2 linked regions of the Ensifer sp. PDNC004 genome follow. The protein of the gene in region 2 binds, or shares a complex with, the protein of the main gene of each other region. Links are inferred from orthologs where the notes say so. Each region holds a gene or a part of one and is shown on either strand. Other genes may lie near its edges.

Region 1 (10,993 bases), 2.3 Mb from region 2 along the record:
GCGGCAATCCTCGGCCTTCGCCAAGGGGCTTGCGGGGGAGGGTATCGTGCCCGGCGAGCGGGTCGCGATCCTGCTGCCGCAGGGGTTCGAAACGGCGATCGCCCACGCGGCGATCTATAAGCACGGTGCCATCGCTCTGCCGCTGGCGCTGCTCTTTGGCGTCGAGGCGCTCGAGTACCGGCTGCGCGATGCCGGCGTGGCGGCTGTCGTCACCAACAGCTTCGGTTATGAACGCATCGCGGCGATCCGTGAGCGGCTGCCTGATTTGCGGCTTGTGGTGCTGGCGGACGATCAGCCGCATGCGGGCACGATTGCCTTCTCGGACTTGGCGTCGGGTGATCCTTCGGGCTTTGTTGCGGCCGATACCGGTCCGGACGACCCGGCCTTGATGATCTACACGTCAGGCACGACAGGACCGCCCAAGGGAGCGCTGCACGGGCACCGGGTGCTGCTCGGCCATCTGCCCGGCTTCGAGTTTCATCACCATTTCCTGCCGCAGCCGGGCGACCGGATGTGGACGCCGGCCGACTGGGCCTGGGCGGGCGGATTGCTCAACGCGCTGTTGCCGTCGTTGCTGCATGGCGTCCCGGTCGTGTCGTCGCCGGCCCAAAAATTCGATCCGCATACGGCGTTTCGCATCCTCGAAGAAATGGACGTGCGTAACGCCTTCATTCCGCCGACGGCGCTTCGGCTGATGAAGGCGGTCGAGAACCCGCGCGAGCGCTATCGGCTTAATCTGAGAACCATCGGCTCGGCCGGTGAATCCCTTGGTCGCGAAACCTATGAGTGGGCAAAGGCCGCGCTCGGCCTCGAAGTCAGCGAGTTCTACGGCCAGACCGAGTGCAACATCGTCATATCGTCGGCTGCCGATCTCGGCGTCGTCAAGCCGGGATCGATGGGCAAGGCCGCACCCGGTCACCGGGTGGCGATCATCGACGGCGAGGGGCGCGAACTGCCGGCCGGCAGCGTCGGACAGGTGGCGGTCAAGCGGCCGGACCCGGTGATGTTCCTCGGCTATTGGGGGAATGAGGCGGCGACCGAGAAAAAATTCATCGGCGACTGGATGACGACAGGCGATCAAGGCGTGATGGACGAGGAGGGCTATTTCACCTTCTTCGGGCGTGACGACGATGTCATCACCTCGTCGGGCTATCGCATCGGCCCGGGCGAGATCGAGGATTGCCTGGCCGGTCACCCGGACGTGCAGCTTGCCGCCGCGGTCGGCAAGCCCGATCCGGTGCGCACCGAGATTGTCAAGGCCTATGTCGTATTGCGACCGGGCGTCGTTGGCGATGCGCGTGTGGCAACCTCCATCCGCGAATGGGTGAAGACCCGTCTTTCAATGCACGAATATCCGCGCGAGATCGCCTTCGTCGACAGCCTACCGCTGACGACCTCGGGCAAGGTTATCAGACGGTTCCTGCGCGAGCAGGCGGCGGGGGAAGCGCACGAGGCGATCGAGATTTCCGAAGCTTCGTAGTCCCGCGGCCGTTGCGCGATCGATTCCGATAGGCTGGAGCGGGAAAACGGGCGGAAACAGCGCGCAGTTTCTCGTCCCGCTCTGAAGCCTGTTGCGTGAAAAAGGATTCACACCTCAGGCTTTAAGCTCTTGTTTTGATACATGTCGTTGCCGCAAAACCGCTGCGCACTTTTGCGCGACGTGCATTAACGTCCTGCAAGGGCCTTGATCTTGTCGCGCAGGATCCGCGCCATGTTGCGGGTGTTGCGATAGAGATGGAGCTGGGCTGCCACCTGGCGCACTTCGCGGTCGCGGGTCTGCTGCAGGCCGATCACCATGGTGCCCATGTCTTCGCGCTCCTGCCAGAAGCGGCTCATGATCGGGTGGTCCGGCACTGCACAGGAATCCGAGCGCGCGATGTTGGCGTCGTCGAGATGCCATTCCGTCAGTTCGGCGAGAAGCAGCTTGCCCGGCGAGAACTTGGCATAGCGCTCGTCATAGGCGGTCTTCCAGGTATAGGCCTCGCCCGACATCAGGAAGACGACCATCGAGGCGATCGCCTTGCCGTCGAGATCGAGCGTGTGGATGCGCACGCTGTCGCCGTCCGCCAGATTGGTGATCGCCTCGCGGGCAAAGGCGGCGCGGAAACGGTCGAGCACCATGGCGCTGCGCGCCTTGCCCTTCCAGCCGGAGGCCTCCAGCGCCAGGAATTCCTCCATGCGCAGGCGGACGTCGGCCGGCTGGCGGGCGACCGAGTAAACGAGTTCGCCCTGCTTCTCGAGATTGCTCCACTGCCGCCGCAATTCGCGGAAGTGCGCCGGGTTGATGGCCTGGCGCAGATAGGTCGGGCCGTCGAGCAGGCTTTCGAGCATCGGCCGGCTGAAGGTGTCGGTCACCGTCAAAGGGAGGTTGCGGCCGATCGCGACCGCGCGGGTGAGGCGGGCAACCTTGCCGTTGAGCCGCATGTCGGGCAGCACCAGGATCGAGGGCAGCCCGGTTGCCGGCGCGGCAAAAGCTTCGAACAAGTTGTCGATTGTCTCGGCCGCATCCTCGGCGTCGAGCAGCGGCACGCCGAGCGGACCGAATGGGTTCGACCAGGCGCGAATGATCGGTGCGCCGATCGAGAAGCCCGGCTTTTCTATCGAGAATGGCATCAGGAAGCGCAGGCGGCTGCGGCGCTCATCGTTGTCGCGCATGATCGCAAGCCGGATGACGCGCTCTTCGAGGCGCGGCATGGCCGGCGCAAGGAAGCGACCGGTGAAAAAGACATTCGGTTCCAGCGCCCGGTTCGACAGGAAGTCGAGCTCGCGCTGCAACTCGTAGCCGGCCCTTGCCGGATAGATGGCAAGATGGCGTCCGGGGCGACCGACCTCGATCAGCTGCTCTGCGGTCGGCCCGCTGTCGCCGGCCTGCGCCAGACCGCCGAGAACCCGTGCGGCCCGGCTGTTTGCATCGCTCGGAAGATTGGTATTGCCGATCATGGAAGGACAGCCCCGTTGTTATCATTGCCGGCCCGTGCTCTTGCGAAGGCGAAGAGCGCGAAGCCGAAGGTACGCCGGACGGCGATGTGCAGCAGCATCGCCTCTACGAACATAGCACCGGCGGTTGCAACAGCAGCACCGTTCAGTCCGAAAAGAGGGATGAGGCTGAGGTTGAGTGCGATGTTGACCACCAGCGCGCCGGCGTAGAGGACCACGCATAGCGTCTGCTGGCCTGCCATCGTCAGCAGCGTTTCGGCCGGGCCGACGAAAGCCTTGGCGAGGATGCCTGCAAAAAGCACCATCATCAGCGGCAGCCCGGTGACGAAGGCCGGCCCGAAAAGCGATAGCAGGAACGGTCCGGCCAGAAGCACCAGCGCGCCGACCAGAAGAGACGGCCAGAAGGCCCAGCGGGCGCTTTCGATCGCGATGCCGGAGATCTGGCCGGGATCGCGCGCCATCGCGTTGGAGACGCGCGGGCCTGCAGCGGCCTTGACCGCGAACATCACGAAATGCACCAGCGCCATCGTCTTGGCGGCGGCGAAGTAGATCGCGACGTCGTCCGGCTCAAGGTAGAGGCCGACGATCACCACATCGGAATTGGTCAAGAGGAAGCCGAAGCCATCGACCAGGAAGACCGGGATCGAGACCTTTAGCCAGCGGCGAAGCTCGATGCGTCGCGGTCCAGGAACATAGCGCGAGCGAAGGCGATAGGTGAGCGCGAGAAACTGCGAGACGCTGGTGACATAGGCCGCGGCCATGGCTGCCATCATGGCCGTTTGCGCCGTATGCGGCGCCCCGGCGGTGACGGCGAGCACCATGAAAACGAGCACCAGCAGCGGCCGGATGATGAAGGTGGGGCTCATGGCGGCAATCGGCCAGCCATGGGCACGCGCCGTTCCGTCCATGACGTCGCCGAGCGAAATCATCGGCAGGGTAAAGAGCCCGAGATAGAGGGGCACGAGGTAGTAGGCCTCGATGTGCCCGGAAAAGAACCAGAGACCGGCAAGGCCGAGGACCGCGACCGTGGTGGCGGAGGAAAGTGCGAAGATGCGCACCGTCGTCGTCACGCCGCGGATCTCGTCCATGGCGGCCGATGCCTGGTATTCCGGCAGGAAGCGGATGACCACCGAGTGGAAGCCGACGCAGGAGAGGCTGCCGAACAGGATGACCAGCACCCAGACGAAGACGAAGATGCCGTATTCGAACTCGCCCATCAGCCGCGCAAGGATGATCTGCGACAGGAAGGCGATGGCGGCGCTGACGATACGAACCGCGAAGGCGACGAGCGCCATGCGGCGCGCGGCGTTCTTCGCGTCCGAACCGGTGAGGATGGGGAGAAGCCCGGCGAATATTGCGGACAGGCGGTGTCTCAGTGCCGACGGCAGCATTCGTCCGGCCGTTTGACATACCGCCATGAACACGAGAACACCCTGAGATTACGCAATACAGGGTTTCAGTACTGCCAGAACAGCGTTAACAAAGGGTGCAGCGCGGTTGTAAGGAATGGGGGCAACCATGCCGATTGAGGACAGCGAGCGGCAGCGGATGATGCAGGCGAAATCGATCGGCCCGCGCATGGTCGGCTATCTCCAGGAGATCGGCATCGAGCGGCTGGACGACCTCAAAACGGCGGATGCGCAAGACCTCGCACTCCGCATCAACGCCACGCTGGGCCGCCGCCACATCAACCGCACCGGCATTCGCGCACTCGAAAGCCTGATTGCCCATGCCAGGTCGTCCGATCGCTAGCAAGCAGGCCCCGCGAAACGAAAATGCCGCCCGGAGGCGGCATTTCTGAAGGGCAGGGGTGCAGACAGCACCCGCTTTCCATATTCGGCTTATGCCTCGTAGATGCCGTGGCAGTGCTTGTACTTCTTGCCCGAACCGCAGGGGCACAGCTCGTTGCGCGAGACCTTGCCCCAGGACAGTGGGTTGGCCGCGTCGCGCTGTACCGGCGGAGCTGCCAGAAGCGTTTCGCCGCCGAAATCGTCTTCGCCGGTCAGCGGGTCGATGTGGTGGCCGTGCATGGCCGGCGGGACCGGCTGCGGCGCTTCTGCCGCTTCGCGCACCAGCTCGACGCGCATGAGTTGTGCCGTCACGGCCTGGCGCAGGTTGCCGAGCAGGGCCTGGAACAGCTCGAAGGCTTCGGACTTGTATTCCTGCAGCGGGTCGCGCTGGGCATAACCGCGGAAGCCGATGACCGAGCGCAGGTGGTCGAGGTTGACGATGTGCTCGCGCCACAGATGGTCGAGCGTCTGCAGCACGACCGAGCGTTCGACATACTGCATGATCTCGGGACCGAAGCGTTCGGCACGATCGGCGGCTTCCTTTTCGGCAGCGGCCATGACGCGCTCGAGAATGTCGGCCTCGTCAATGCCTTCCTCGGCAGCCCATTCGGTGATCGGCAGGTCGAGGTTGAGGTATTGCTGCACGTCGGCCTTGAGGCCCGCGACGTCCCACTGCTCGGCATAGGCCTTCTCGGGAATGCGCTTGCTGACCATGTCTTCGACGACTTCGGTGCGCATGTCGGTCACGGTTTCGGTGACGCTTTCGGCATCCATCAGCTCGATGCGCTGCTCGAAGATCACCTTGCGCTGATCGTTGAGAACGTCGTCGTACTTCAGAAGGTTCTTGCGGATGTCGAAGTTGCGGGCTTCGACCTTCTTCTGGGCGCGTTCGAGCGCCTTGTTGATCCACGGATGGATGATCGACTCGCCTTCCTTGAGGCCCAGCTTCTGCAGCATGCCGTCCATGCGGTCGGAGCCGAAGATGCGCATCAGGTCGTCCTGGAGCGACAGGTAGAACTTGGAGCGACCCGGGTCGCCCTGACGGCCGGAACGGCCGCGCAGCTGGTTGTCGATGCGGCGGCTTTCGTGGCGCTCGGTTGCGAGAACGTAAAGCCCGCCGGCGGCCAGCGCCTTTTCCTTCAGCTGCTGCACTTCGGCGCGGATCGCCTGTTCGCGCTGTTCGCGCTCGGGGCCGGGCTCGACGTCCGAGAGCTCCTGCTGAATGCGCATGTCGACGTTGCCGCCGAGCTGGATGTCGGTACCGCGACCGGCCATGTTGGTGGCGATCGTGACGGCGCCCGGCACGCCGGCCTGGGCGACGATGAAGGCTTCCTGCTCGTGGTAGCGCGCGTTCAGAACCTGGAAGTTGGCAAAGCCCGACTTCTTCAGGAGGTCGGCGAGCTGTTCCGACTTTTCGATCGACGTCGTGCCGACCAGCATCGGCTGGCCGCGCTCGTGCGCCGACTTGATCTCCTCGATGATGGCGTTCAGCTTCTCGCCTTGGGTCCGGTAGACCTCGTCGTCCTCGTCGATACGCTTGATCGGCAGGTTGGTCGGAACTTCAACGACTTCCAGACCGTAGATGTTGCCGAATTCTTCCGCTTCGGTGGACGCCGTACCGGTCATGCCGCCGAGCTTGGAATACATGCGGAAGTAGTTCTGAAAGGTGATCGATGCGAGCGTCTGGTTCTCGGGCTGGATCTGCACCTTTTCCTTGGCTTCGAGCGCCTGGTGCTGGCCTTCCGAATAACGGCGGCCCGGCATCATGCGGCCGGTGAATTCGTCGATGATGACGATCTCGCCGTTGCGAACGATGTAGTCCTTGTCGCGCTGGAACAGCTTGTGGGCCTTGAGCGCATTGTTGACGTGGTGGACGATCGCGACGTTTTCGATGTCGTAGAGCGATTCACCCTTGAGCAGGCCCGCTTCGCGCAACAGGTTTTCGAGCTTCTCGGTGCCTTCTTCGGAGAAGTTGGCCGAGCGCTGCTTTTCGTCGATTTCGTAATCTTCGGGCGAAAGCAGCGGAATGAACTCGTTGATCGTGTTGTAGAGATCCGAACGGTCGTCGAGCGGGCCGGAGATGATCAGCGGCGTGCGCGCTTCGTCGACGAGGATCGAGTCCACTTCGTCGACGATGGCGAAGAAGTGACCGCGCTGGACCATCTGTCCGCGCTCGTACTTCATGTTGTCGCGCAGATAGTCGAAGCCGAGCTCGTTGTTCGTGGCGTAGGTGATGTCGCAGGCATAGGCGGCTTTGCGCTGCTCGTCGGTCAGGCCGTGGACGATCACGCCCGTGGTCATGCCGAGGAAGCTATAGATGCGGTCCATGGTGCCGGCGTCGCGCTGGGCGAGGTAGTCGTTGACGGTAACGACGTGCACGCCCTTGCCCGCAAGCGCGTTCAGGTAGACCGGAAGCGTCGCGACGAGCGTCTTGCCTTCACCGGTCTTCATTTCGGCGATGGCGCGCTCATGCAGGATCATGCCGCCGATGAGCTGGACGTCGAACGGGCGCAGGCCCAGCACGCGGCGGGCCGCCTCGCGGGCGACTGCAAAGGCCGGAACCAGCAGGTCGTCGAGCGTCTTTCCTTCTTCCAGCTGCTTGCGGAATTCCACCGTCTTGCCGGCGAGCGCCTCGTCCGACAGGGCCTTCATGTCGGCTTCGAGAGCGTTGATGGCATCCACCCGGGCTTTGTAGCCGCGCACGCGGCGATCGTTGGAGGAGCCAAACAACTTGCGGGCTAGGCCGCCGAGACTGACCATATGAATGGTCCTTTCTTTTTTGTTGCCTTGGGTCTCATGGCCGCGCCGCGAAAACCGCGCAATGCCGTGAAACGCCCGGAAACTGTTCTGGACGCGAGGTTGCGTGACAGATAAGAGGGGGGTCGAATTATGTCAACGCAATTGCACTACTGGACGGCTACAGAACCGCCACATTCTGGTGTTGTGCAGCCGCTACAAGCTGCAGGCAATTGCGCCGAAGGCCAATGTGAAAGGTTAGTGAGCATGACCAAGTTGAAAACCCTGGCCGCCGCGGCACTGGTTGCGGCGATGGCCGTACATGGTGGCGCGCGGGCGGAAGACGCCGATCCGGTGGTCGCCAAGGTTGGCGGCGAGGACGTGCGCCAGTCCGAACTCAATCTTGCTCTGGGCGGTCTCGACCCGCAGCTGCAGCAGATGCCGGAAGAACAGAAGCGCGCCGCAGCACTGTCGGCGATCATCGACGTCAAGCTTCTGTCCGCCACGGCCGAGAAGGAAGGCCTGCAGGACGACGCCACCTTCAAGCAGCGCGTCGCGTACCTCACCGAGCGCGAACTGCACAACGCCTACTTCAAGAAGCACGTCGTCGACGCCATCACCAAGGACGAGGTGAAGGCCCGCTACGACAAGGAAGTCGCGGCCATTCCGGCTCAGGAAGAAGTGAAGGCCCGCCATATCCTGGTCAAGACGGAAGAAGAAGCCAAGGAAATCATCAAGGAACTCGACGCCGGCAAGAGCTTCGTCGAGCTTGCCAAGGCGAAGTCCACCGATCCGAACAAGAACGACGGCGGCGACCTCGGCTACTTCACCAAGGGCCGCATGGTGCCGGAATTCGAAACGGCTGCCTTCGCTCTCGAGAAGGGCACCTACACCAAGACCCCGGTCAAGACCCAGTTCGGCTTCCACGTTATCCTGGTCGAAGACAAGCGTCCGCAGGCGCCGCCGCCGCTCGAGCAGGTCGAACAGCAGGTTCGCCAGCTTGTCATGCGTGACAAGTATGTCGAGCTGCTTGCCGCTGCCAAGAAGGATGCAGGCGTCGAAATTTCCGACCCGGCGCTGAAGCAGGCCTATGACGAGGCCAACAAGGCGCAGGAAGCGCAAGAAGCCAAGTAATTCGATCGGCGGGCCCTGCCAGCGGCGGGGCCTGTCGTCACCGCTTTTTGTCGATGCCCGGCGGTGAAAACCGTTCGGGCATTTGTCGCAAGATGGATCTGGAGCCGTTTCGGTTGTAGACCGCTCCGGATCTTTGTTCTTAGGCACTCCTGAAGGCCGCGCTGGTTCTTCCTGGAGATGCTTTGGTTTCAACACGTCACAGCAGGTTTCCCATGTCCGGCTCCGTTTCCCCGCTCGCTCCGAAAACCTTTGCCGAAATGCCCTCCGTGCGCGGCGTCCGTATGGCGACCGCAGCCGCCGGCATCAAGTACAAGAACCGCACCGACGTGCTGATGATGGTGTTCGACCGGCCGGCTGTCGTGGCCGGTGTCTTCACCCGTTCCAAGTGCCCCTCCGCCCCGGTCGACTTCTGCCGCAAGAACCTTTCGGGCGGTGTCGCACGCGCCGTCGTCGTCAACTCCGGCAACGCCAATGCCTTCACCGGCAAGAAGGGCCGCGAGGCGACGGAACTGACGGCGAAGTCGGCGGCAATGGCTGTCGGCTGCGCGGAGAGCGAAGTGTTCCTGGCGTCGACCGGCGTCATCGGCGAACCCTTGGACGCGACAAAGTTTGCCGGCGTGCTCGACGATCTGGCTGCTGCCGGCAAGGAGGACTTCTGGTTCGAAGCCGCCAAGGCGATCATGACGACGGATACCTATCCGAAGGTTGCGACGCGCAGCGCCGACATCGGCGGCGTCAAGGTGACGATCAACGGCATCGCCAAGGGCGCCGGCATGATCGCGCCCGACATGGCGACGATGCTCTCCTTCGTGGTCACAGATGCCGACATTGCGCCGGCCGCGCTGCAGGCCCTGCTTTCGGCCGGCGTCGGCCCGACCTTCAATTCGGTCACGGTCGACAGCGACACTTCGACGTCCGACACGCTGATGCTCTTTGCGACGGGCGCTGCATCGGCTGACGGCCAGCCGGCGATCACCGACGCGGCCGACCCGCGGCTCGATGCCTTTCGCGCAGCACTGAACGATCTCCTGCGCGATCTGGCGCTCCAGGTGGTGCGTGACGGCGAAGGCGCGCGCAAGATGGTCGAAGTCACCGTCGAGGGCGCCGAAAGCGATGCCGCCGCCAAGCGCATTGCGCTTTCGATCGCCAATTCGCCGCTGGTCAAGACCGCCGTTGCCGGCGAAGACGCCAACTGGGGCCGCGTGGTCATGGCTGTCGGCAAGGCGGGCGAATTGGCCGAACGCGACCGTCTGGCGATCTGGTTCGGCGATGTGCGCGTCGCCGTCGAGGGCGAGCGTGATCCGACCTATTCGGAAGCTGCGGCCACCGCCGTGATGAAGGCCGAGGACATCCCGATCCGCGTCGAGATCGGCCTCGGTTCCGGTCGCGCCACCGTCTATACCTGCGACCTGACCAAGGAATATGTCGAGATCAACGGCGATTACCGGAGCTGAGGCACCGATTGCAGGATGGTGAGCGGCCTGGTGTGCCAGGCCGTACAGAGGTAGCAAGATGACATCGAGTGATATTCGGCCCGTGGCGAGCAAGGCACAGGCCGAAGCTGGGGAAGTGGCAATGGTGGATCTTCCGAACGTGCGCCGTCTTGAGGCCGTGGGTTTCCGCGCCTGGCCGGCAGCGTCCGTGCAGTATGATGGCAGCTGGCTGATCCGGCTCAATGCTGGCCATGATTCCAAGCGGCTGAACTCCGTCAACCCGCTCGATCCGTCCGACTATCGCGACATCCCGGTCCGTCTCGAAAAGGCCGCCCGGCGCTTTGCCGACTACGGCCGGCCGCTGACCGTGCGCCAGACGCCGCTGACACCGCCGCAGCTTGTCGCCCATATGGACGCCGAGGGCTGGACCGCGTTCAGCCGCAGCTTGGTGATGACGGTCGATCTCGTCGAGCGCGAGTTTGGCGACGGCATCGATCACCTGCCGATCAAGGATGTCGGCCGCTTCGTCGACGCCTGCATCGGGATTGCGAAAGGCGATCCGAAGCGCAAGGCGGCGCTGGCGGAAATCATCAATGCGATCAAGCCGGAGAGTGGCCTCTTCCTGTTCGAGGATGCCGAAACGGGGCCGACGGCCGTGGCGCTGGTCGTCCAGGACAACGACCTTGCCGGCATCATGCAGTTTGCCGTCGACGAGCGTGTCCGTGGCCAGGGCGTCGGCAAGGCAATGCTCGACGTCTGCCTGCGCTGGGCGCGCCTTCGCGGCGCCAAGAAGGCCTGGCTGCAGGTGGAGGCGGACAACAGCGCGGCCATGGCGCTTTATCGCGGCGCCGGTTTCTCCGAAGTCTACAGCTACATCTACAGAACGCCGGGAGCTTGAGGCCATGGACGCCAACGGAAAGAAGATCGTGCTTGTCGCGGCCTGCGCGCTGGTCGATTCCGATG
Region 2 (8,708 bases):
GATCGTGACCGCCGTCGTGAAAACGCGTAACATTCGCGTTTGGCAGCCAATATCGGAGAAGTAAAAAAATGTTGCAGCCAAAGCGTACGAAGTATCGCAAGCAGTTCAAGGGCCGCATCAAGGGCGTAGCCAAGGGCGGATCTGATCTCGCTTTCGGTGAATTCGGCCTTAAGGCTCAGGAACCCAACCGCGTGAATGCACGCGAGATCGAAGCGGCCCGCCGCGCGATCACGCGCCACATGAAGCGCGCCGGCCGCGTCTGGATCCGTGTGTTCCCTGACGTTCCGGTTACCGCCAAGCCGACGGAAGTCCGCATGGGTAAGGGTAAGGGGTCGGTCGAATACTGGGCATGCAAGGTCAAGCCCGGCCGAATGATGTTTGAGATCGATGGTGTCAGCGAAGAACTTGCCCGTGAGGCACTTCGTCTTGGCGCTGCCAAGCTCTCTGTCAAGACGCGCTTCGTGCAGCGTATCGCAGAGTAAGGAGTGAACTCATGAAAGCTGTAGATGTTCGCGCCCTGAGCGCCGATCAACTCAACGAAGAGCTCGCCAAGCTGAAGAAGGAGCAGTTCAACCTGCGCTTCCAGAAGGCAACCGGCCAGCTCGAGAAGTCTTCGCGTATCAACGAAGTCCGCAAGGACATCGCACGCGTCAAAACCATTGCCCGCCAGAAGGCGGCAGAAGCCAAGGCCTAAGGACCAGAAAATATGCCGAAACGCATTCTGCAGGGCACTGTTGTCAGCGACAAGAACGACAAGACCGTCGTCGTACGGGTCGAGCGCCGCTTTGCGCACCCGATCCTCCAGAAGACCGTCCGTCGCTCGAAGAAGTACAAGGCGCATGACGAAAACAACCAGTACAAGGTTGGTGACGTCGTTTCCATCGAGGAATGCGCGCCGATCTCGAAGGATAAGCGCTGGACGGTAGTCGCCGCCCACGCTTGATTTCAGCAGGTTTTGACGCCAAGACCCTTGCGTCTTGGGAAAATACCTGTATGAAGCACGCAATTGAAGCAGGGGAACGCTCGATTCCGGGCGTTCTTTTGCTTTGAGATGAGCACTATAAGCCGGGCGAGGGGGTTTCGACCCAACCGGCCTGGTAACAACAAGAAGGCGACCTGACATGATTCAGATGCAAACAAACCTCGACGTGGCGGATAATTCCGGCGCACGTCGTGTCATGTGCATCAAGGTGCTGGGCGGCTCCAAGCGCAAGTATGCGTCGGTCGGCGACATCATTGTCGTTTCGATCAAGGAAGCCATTCCGCGCGGCCGCGTAAAGAAGGGTGATGTCATGAAGGCTGTTGTCGTTCGCACTGCGAAGGACATCCGCCGTCCGGATGGCTCTGTCATCCGTTTTGACACCAACGCAGCCGTTCTTATCGATAACAAGAAAGAGCCGATCGGCACCCGTATCTTCGGACCGGTTCCGCGCGAACTTCGCGCCAAGAACCACATGAAGATCATCTCGCTGGCTCCAGAAGTACTCTAAGGGAGCGTTAAGAGATGCAAAAGATCCGTAAAGGCGACAAAGTCGTCGTTCTCACCGGTAAGGACAAGGGTCGTACCGGCGAAGTCGTACAGGTAATGCCGAAGGAAGACCGGGCTGTCGTGCGTGGCGTAAACATGGTGAAGCGTCACCAGCGCCAGACCCAGAGCCAGGAAGCCGGCATCATCAACAAGGAAGCCTCGATCCATCTTTCGAACATCGCGATTGCCGATCCGAAGGATGGCAAGCCGACCCGCGTCGGTTTCAAGATCGATGGCGACAAGAAGGTCCGCGTGGCCAAGCGTTCGGGAGTAGTGATCGATGGCTAAGTCCGCTTACGAGCCGCGGCTCAAGAAGGAATATGTCGAGCGTATTCGTGCGGCTATGCAGGAGAAGTTCTCCTACGCCAACGAAATGCAGATCCCGCGCCTCGACAAGATCGTCATCAACATGGGTGTTGGCGAATCGACGGGCGACTCCAAGAAGCCGACCGTTGCTGCTGCCGACCTCGCAGCGATTGCTGGCCAGAAGCCGGTAATCACCCGCGCTCGCAACTCCATCGCAGGCTTCAAGCTTCGCGAAGGCATGCCGATTGGTGCCAAGGTTACCCTGCGCGGCGTTCGGATGTTTGAGTTCCTCGATCGTCTCGTGAACATCGCTCTTCCGCGTGTTCGCGACTTCCGTGGCCTCAACCCGAAGTCCTTTGACGGACGTGGCAACTTCGCCATGGGCGTCAAGGAACACATTGTGTTCCCTGAGATCAACTACGACAAGGTTGATCAGATGTGGGGCATGGACATCATCGTTTGCACGACGGCTACTAACGACGACGAAGCTCGTGCTCTGCTCGCAGAGTTCAACTTCCCGTTCCGTCAGTAATCCGTAACGACAAGCGTAAAGAAGGATAACTTTAATGGCGAAAACGAGCGCAGTTGAAAAGAACAAGCGCCGCCGCAAATTGGTTGCCTCGCAGGCTGCAAAGCGTGCCGCTCTGAAGGCGACCATCATGAACCAGTCTCTGCCGATTGAAGAGCGGTTCAAGGCAACCATCAAGCTGGCAGGCCTGCCGCGCGATGGATCCAAGACCCGCATCCGCAACCGTTGCGAAGTTACCGGCCGTCCGCGCGCCTTCTATCGTAAACTTCGTATGTCGCGTATTGCGCTTCGCGAACTGGGCAACCTCGGCAAGGTGCCGGGTATTGTCAAGTCGAGCTGGTAAGGAGACGGGCACATGGCAATGACTGATCCGCTGGGCGATATGCTCACCCGTATCCGTAACGGCGCGGCTCGCCGCAAGTCGAGCGTTTCCACGCCGGCTTCGAAGCTCCGTGCACGTGTTCTGGATGTTCTTCAGGCTGAAGGCTACATCCGCGGGTACTCCGAAGTCGTATTCGGCAACGGCAAGGCCGAGCTGAACATCGAACTGAAGTACTACGAAGGCGCTTCCGTGATCCGTGAGATCGGCCGCGTTTCCAAGCCGGGCCGCCGAGTTTATGTCTCGGTTAAGTCCATTCCGCAGGTCGCGAACGGCCTCGGCATCACCATCCTTTCGACCCCGAAGGGCGTGATGGCCGATCATCAGGCACGCGAACAGAATGTTGGTGGCGAGATCCTTTGCTCCGTCTTCTAATCGAAGACGGTAGCAAGTTCTCCATAGCGAACAGACAGGTATAAAAATGTCTCGTATCGGTAAGAAGCCCGTTCAGGTTCCGGCAGGCGTCACGGCAAGCGTTGATGGCCAGAAGGTAACGGCGAAGGGCCCGAAGGGCGAACTGTTCTTCGTTGCAAACGACGAAGTCTCGGTAAAGCTCGAAGAAAATGCGGTTGTTGTACAGCCGCTCAGCCAGAGCAAGGATGCTCGTTCGAAGTGGGGCATGTCCCGCACGATGATCGAGAACATCTTCAAGGGCGTCAAGGACGGTTACGAGCGCAAGCTCGAAATCAACGGCGTTGGTTATCGTGCGTCGATGCAGGGCAAGAACCTGCAGCTGGCGCTCGGCTTCAGCCACGACGTCGTCTACCAGACGCCGGAAGGCATCACGATTGCTGTTCCGAAGCCGACCGAAATCATCGTGTCCGGCATCAACAAGCAGCAGGTCGGCCAGGTTGCCGCGGAAATCCGCGAATACCGTGGCCCCGAGCCCTACAAGGGCAAGGGCGTCAAGTATGCCGAAGAGCGGATTGTCCGCAAAGAAGGCAAGAAGAAGTAAGGATCACGCGAAATGGCTAGCAGGAAAGATACTCTTGTGCGTCGCGCCAACCGCGTGCGCCGTCAAATCAAGGCGGTCGCCAATGGCCGTCCGCGCCTGTCGGTTCATCGCTCGTCGAAGAACATCTACGTACAGGTCATCGACGACGTGGCCGGCAAGACGCTTGCGTCTGCCTCCACCCTCGATACCGATCTGCGTTCGTCGTTGAAGACGGGCGCCGACACGGCAGCTGCTGCTGCCGTCGGCAAGCTCATCGCTGAGCGCGCCGTAAAGGCTGGCGTCAAGGACGTTGTCTTTGATCGTGGCGCCTTCATCTATCACGGCCGCATCAAGGCTTTGGCCGATGCTGCCCGTGAAGGTGGTCTGAACTTCTGATCGGTTGCCAGGCGGGCGTTGCGCCTGCCTGGCACTCTCATAGGTTTCCGGTCGCATCCGATCCATCGGACGGGGGCGACTTTTGTCAATCTGCCGATTGCACCCGGAAAAGAAAAAGGAAAAGGACAATGGCACAGGAAAGAAAGGGTTCTCGCGAAGATCGCCAGAACCGCGAAGAGCGCGACAGCGAATTTGTCGATAAGCTCGTAGCAATTAACCGCGTCGCCAAGGTGGTGAAGGGCGGTCGTCGTTTCGGTTTCGCCGCTCTCGTCGTCGTTGGCGACCAGAAGGGCCGCGTTGGCTTCGGTCATGGCAAGGCACGCGAAGTGCCGGAAGCCATCCGCAAGGCAACCGAAGCCGCAAAGCGCGACCTGATTTTCGTCCCGCTGCGTGGTGGTCGTACCCTGCATCACGACGTTCACGGTCGTCATGGCGCCGGCAAGGTGCTGCTGCGTTCGGCCAAGGCCGGTACCGGTATCATCGCTGGTGGCCCGATGCGCGCCGTCTTCGAAACGCTCGGCGTTCATGACGTCGTTGCCAAGTCGACCGGTTCGTCGAACCCCTACAACATGGTTCGCGCAACGTTCGACGCCCTCAAGAACCAGATGCACCCGAAGGACATCGCAGCTCAGCGCGGCATGAAGTACGCCACGCTCCAGGCTCGTCGTGTTGCCTCCGGCGCTGCTTCCGAAGAATAAGGGAGCTGACAGATGGCTAAGAAAGAAGTCGCAGCGAAGACCGTTACCGTCGAGCAGATCGGTAGCCCCATTCGCCGTCCGGCCGTACAGCGTCAGACGCTGATCGGCCTGGGCCTCAACAAGATGCACCGGGTTCGCACGCTGGAAGACACTCCGTCTGTCCGCGGCATGATCCGGACGGTCCAGCACCTCGTTCGCGTCGTCGACGAGAAGTGAGGGGGATAAGCTCATGAAACTGAATGAAATCAAGGACAACGAAGGCTCGACCCACAGCCGTAAGCGTCTTGGCCGTGGTATCGGCTCGGGCTCCGGCAAGACCGCCGGTCGCGGTGTGAAGGGTCAGAAGGCTCGTTCGGGCGTTGCGATCAACGGCTTCGAAGGCGGCCAGATGCCGATCTACCGTCGTCTGCCGAAGCGCGGCTTCAACAACATCTTCGCTTCGGAGTTTGTTGTCGTGTCGCTCGGCCGTATCCAGACGGCAATCGACGCCAAGAAGCTCGACGCTTCCAAGACCGTTGACGCAGCTGCCCTCAAGGCTGCCGGCGTCATCCGTCGCGAAAAGGACGGCGTCCGCGTTCTGGCCGACGGCGAACTGAAGGCGAAGGTTTCGCTCGAAGTTGCCGGCGCTTCCAAGTCTGCGATCGAAAAGATCGAAAAGGCTGGCGGCTCGATCAAGCTGCTCGCAGCGGCTGCTGAATAATATTATTGATGAACCGCCCGGGGTGCTTCACTCCGGGCGGTTTTGCTCCCATATGTGAGCCTCACGTCCGCAAGCGCGAATCGCTCGCCGCGGCGGACATAGCGGAAACCACGGTGAGGCATCCGATTGCAGACACAATCGCCTCGCGTCCGGTTTTCAAGACGAAAAGTTAGTCCTTCCGGAACGGACCGGGTGTTCCCGCTGATTCCGAGATTTGGTACGCGGAGAATTGCATGGCTTCTGCAGCGGAACAGCTCGCCTCGAACCTGAATTTCTCGACTTTCGCCAAGGCGGAAGATCTGAAGAAACGGCTCTGGTTCACGCTTGGTGCGCTTCTGGTTTACCGTCTTGGCACCTATATCCCGCTGCCCGGTCTTAACCCGGAAGCGTTTGCCCAGGCATTCCGCGGCCAGAGCGGCGGCATCCTCGGCCTCTTCAACATGTTTTCCGGCGGTGCAGTTGAGCGCATGGCGATCTTCGCGCTCGGCATCATGCCCTATATCTCTGCGTCGATCATCGTTCAGCTGATGACCTCTGTCGTTCCTGCACTGGAACAGCTGAAGAAGGAAGGCGAGCAGGGCCGCAAGATCATCAACCAGTACACCCGTTACGGCACGGTGCTTCTCGGCACGGCGCAGGCTTACGCCATCGCGGTCGGCCTCGAGAGCGGCAACGGCCTCGTCAACGATCCGGGTTGGTTCTTCCGTATTTCGACCGTCATTTCTCTGCTTGGCGGCACCATGTTCCTGATGTGGCTCGGTGAGCAGATCACATCGCGCGGCATCGGCAACGGCATCTCGCTGATCATTTTCGCCGGTATCGTCGCCCATCTGCCGACGGCTCTGGCCGGCACGCTCGAACTCGGACGCACCGGCGCACTGTCGACCCCGCTGATCCTCGCGATCATCGTCATGGTCGTCGGCGTCATCGCGCTCATCGTGTTCGTTGAGCGCGCCCAGCGGCGGCTTCTGATCCAGTATCCGAAGCGACAGGTCGGCAACCGCATGTTCCAGGGCGACACCTCGCACCTGCCGCTGAAGCTCAACACATCGGGCGTCATCCCGGCAATCTTTGCGTCGTCGCTGCTGCTTCTGCCGGCAACGCTTGCAGGCTTTGCCAATACCGCGACGCTGCCGGGCTGGGCGACCACCGTTGTTGGCGCGCTTGCGCACGGCAAGCCGCTCTACATGGTGCTCTACGGTGCGATGATCGCGTTCTTCGCCTTCTTCTACACGGCGATCGTCTTCAATCCGAAGGACACGGCCGACAATCTGAAGAAGCACGGCGGCTTCATCCCGGGCATTCGTCCGGGCGAGCGTACCGCGGAATACATCGATTATGTCCTGACGCGCATCACCGTGATCGGTGCGGCCTATCTGATCTTCGTCTGCATTCTGCCGGAAGTTCTGATCGCTCAGACCGGCGTGCCGTTCTACCTTGGTGGTACGTCGCTTTTGATTGTTGTCAGCGTCACCCTTGATACGGTAGCACAGATCCAGGGCCACCTCATCGCACAGCAATATGAGGGGCTGATCAAGAAGTCGAAGCTGCGCGGAGGAAAGAGGGGACGATGAGACTGATTTTTTTGGGACCGCCGGGCGCTGGCAAGGGGACACAGGCCAAGCTTCTGACGGAGAGATACGGCATTCCGCAGCTTTCCACAGGAGATATGCTGCGGGCGGCCGTCGCCCAGGCGACCGAAGTCGGCAAGCGTGCCAAGGCGGTCATGGATGCCGGTCAGCTGGTATCCGATGAGATCGTCAACGAAATCGTGTCGGATCGCATCGACCAGCCGGACTGTGTGAAGGGGTTCATCCTAGACGGTTACCCGCGCACGGTTCCGCAGGCGATCGCGCTCGGCAAGATGCTCGAGGGCAAGGGCCTGAAGCTCGATGCCGTAATCGAGCTCAAGGTCGACGAGGCAGCCCTTGTAAAGCGGATGGAGAATCGCGTAGCGGAAACCATCGCAGCCGGCGGCACCGTTCGTTCGGACGACAATCCGGAAGCCTTCAAGCGCCGGTTGACCGAGTACCGCGAAAAGACGGCGCCGCTCTCTGAGCATTACGCCGGAACGGGGCAACTCAGAACGGTCGATGGCATGGCGGAAGTGAACACCGTCACCGCCGAGATCGAGAAGATTCTGGCTTAGACACTGGTCTTTGCCGAAAAGGAAGTGCCGGGGAGTTGACTTTTCCGGCCGATTCCGCCAAAGACAGCGCCAACTCGCGACATGAGAGCGGTCGGCGCGGTCTTCAAAGAAAATGAAGTCCGGGTACGGTCGTTTTTGACGTGTCTCGAACCTCAATCAACGTGCGGCTCTTCGAGGTCGCGTAACGAAGCACCTATTGCCGGATGGCAACTGGAACGCAAGGAGAATAGACGTGGCACGTATCGCTGGCGTCAACATCCCGACGGCAAAGCGCGTAGTTATTGCGCTGACCTACATTCACGGGATCGGCCCGAAATTCGCACAGGAAATCATCGAGAAGGTCGGTATCCCGGCTGATCGTCGCGTGCATCAGCTGACGGACGCTGAAGTCCTGCAGATCCGCGAAACGATCGACCGCGACTACCAGGTCGAAGGCGACCTGCGTCGCGAGACCTCGATGAACATCAAGCGCCTGATGGACCTCGGCTGCTACCGCGGCCTGCGTCACCGTCGTGGCCTTCCGGTTCGCGGTCAGCGCACCCACACCAACGCTCGCACCCGCAAGGGTCCGGCGAAGGCGATTGCCGGTAAGAAGAAGTAATTTCCCGAAAAGGGAGATTGGGAGGCTGGTGTCAAACACCGGCCTCCTTTTGCAGTTTGGAAGGGCGTTTGCCTGACCTTTGTTCGGCCGATCCGGCCGGGCGATATGTTCGCAGGGCGATACTTCGTCCTGCGGGAAGTGAAGATGCAGGGCAGGGGACGTCAAATCCTTTTCCCGGTGGAGCCGCTGGAATTACGGCGGTGCAGAGATCTAAGAAAGGGATCCTATGGCCAAGGAAGCCACCCGCGTTCGCCGTCGCGAACGCAAGAACATCACGTCTGGCGTTGCGCACGTCAATTCGTCGTTCAACAACACCATGATCACCATCACCGACGCACAGGGCAACGCGATTGCCTGGTCGTCTGCCGGTGCCAAGGGTTTCAAGGGTTCGCGTAAGTCGACCCCGTTTGCCGCACAGATCGCCGCTGAAGACTGCGCCAAGAAGGCTCAGGAACACGGCATGAAGTCGCTGGAAGTCGAAGTTTGCG

Evidence for each region.
Region 1: the proteins of secY (region 2) and secA are in contact, whole or in part, in a crystal structure (PDB 3DIN), measured with the Thermotoga maritima proteins. The link is inferred for Ensifer sp. PDNC004 from one-to-one orthologs. Residues at the interface, in WP_004081795.1 of Thermotoga maritima: Glu108, Gly109, Glu110, Glu111, Ala236, Glu237, Arg238, Arg239, Ile240, Thr241, Ile242, Gln243, Tyr244, Ala245, Arg246, Arg247, Val248, Thr249, Gly250, Arg251, Arg252, Val253, Tyr254, Gly256, Ala257, Ser258, Thr259, Tyr260, Leu261, Pro262; in WP_004082002.1 of Thermotoga maritima: Glu261, Ala262, Arg263, Lys300, Ala301, Arg302, Thr303, Ile304, Ile305, Leu323, Tyr324, Asp325, Pro326, Val329, Ser330, Tyr333, Ile336, Lys340, Phe345, Val349, Glu363, Phe364, Tyr374, Ser375, Gly376, Gly377, Glu393, Ile395, Thr482, Ser483.

What each region holds. Positions count from the first base shown.
Region 1 is NZ_CP070353.1:3,693,754-3,704,746, forward strand. The notes cover bases 4,579-7,827. They hold secA (preprotein translocase subunit SecA), read right to left. Parts: upstream 7,488-7,827; coding sequence 4,779-7,487; downstream 4,579-4,778. Other genes in these bases: JVX98_RS26065 (helix-hairpin-helix domain-containing protein), read left to right, coding at 4,579-4,689; JVX98_RS26075 (peptidylprolyl isomerase), read left to right, coding at 7,731-7,827. Outside these bases: JVX98_RS26050 (AMP-binding protein), read left to right, coding at 1-1,480; JVX98_RS26055 (GNAT family N-acetyltransferase), read right to left, coding at 1,666-2,940; JVX98_RS26060 (oligosaccharide flippase family protein), read right to left, coding at 2,937-4,328; more of JVX98_RS26065, read left to right, coding at 4,456-4,578; more of JVX98_RS26075, read left to right, coding at 7,828-8,597; bifunctional glutamate N-acetyltransferase/amino-acid acetyltransferase ArgJ, read left to right, coding at 8,810-10,051; JVX98_RS26085 (GNAT family N-acetyltransferase), read left to right, coding at 10,110-10,928; 8-oxo-dGTP diphosphatase MutT, read left to right, coding at 10,933-10,993. UniProt on the Escherichia coli protein: Required for protein export, interacts with the SecYEG preprotein conducting channel.
Region 2 is NZ_CP070353.1:1,386,882-1,395,589, reverse strand. Bases 4,896-7,873 are described here. They hold secY (preprotein translocase subunit SecY), read left to right. Parts: upstream 4,896-5,703; coding sequence 5,704-7,044; downstream 7,045-7,873. Other genes in these bases: rpsM (30S ribosomal protein S13), read left to right, coding at 7,852-7,873; JVX98_RS14980 (adenylate kinase), read left to right, coding at 7,041-7,619; rplO (50S ribosomal protein L15), read left to right, coding at 5,000-5,470; rpmD (50S ribosomal protein L30), read left to right, coding at 4,896-4,986. In the rest of the region: rpsC (30S ribosomal protein S3), read left to right, coding at 1-30; rplP (50S ribosomal protein L16), read left to right, coding at 69-482; rpmC (50S ribosomal protein L29), read left to right, coding at 494-694; rpsQ (30S ribosomal protein S17), read left to right, coding at 707-943; rplN (50S ribosomal protein L14), read left to right, coding at 1,122-1,490; rplX (50S ribosomal protein L24), read left to right, coding at 1,505-1,816; rplE (50S ribosomal protein L5), read left to right, coding at 1,809-2,366; rpsN (30S ribosomal protein S14), read left to right, coding at 2,401-2,706; rpsH (30S ribosomal protein S8), read left to right, coding at 2,719-3,117; rplF (50S ribosomal protein L6), read left to right, coding at 3,164-3,697; rplR (50S ribosomal protein L18), read left to right, coding at 3,710-4,072; rpsE (30S ribosomal protein S5), read left to right, coding at 4,201-4,770; more of rpmD, read left to right, coding at 4,783-4,895; more of rpsM, read left to right, coding at 7,874-8,220; rpsK (30S ribosomal protein S11), read left to right, coding at 8,447-8,708. UniProt on the Escherichia coli protein: The central subunit of the protein translocation channel SecYEG. Consists of two halves formed by TMs 1-5 and 6-10.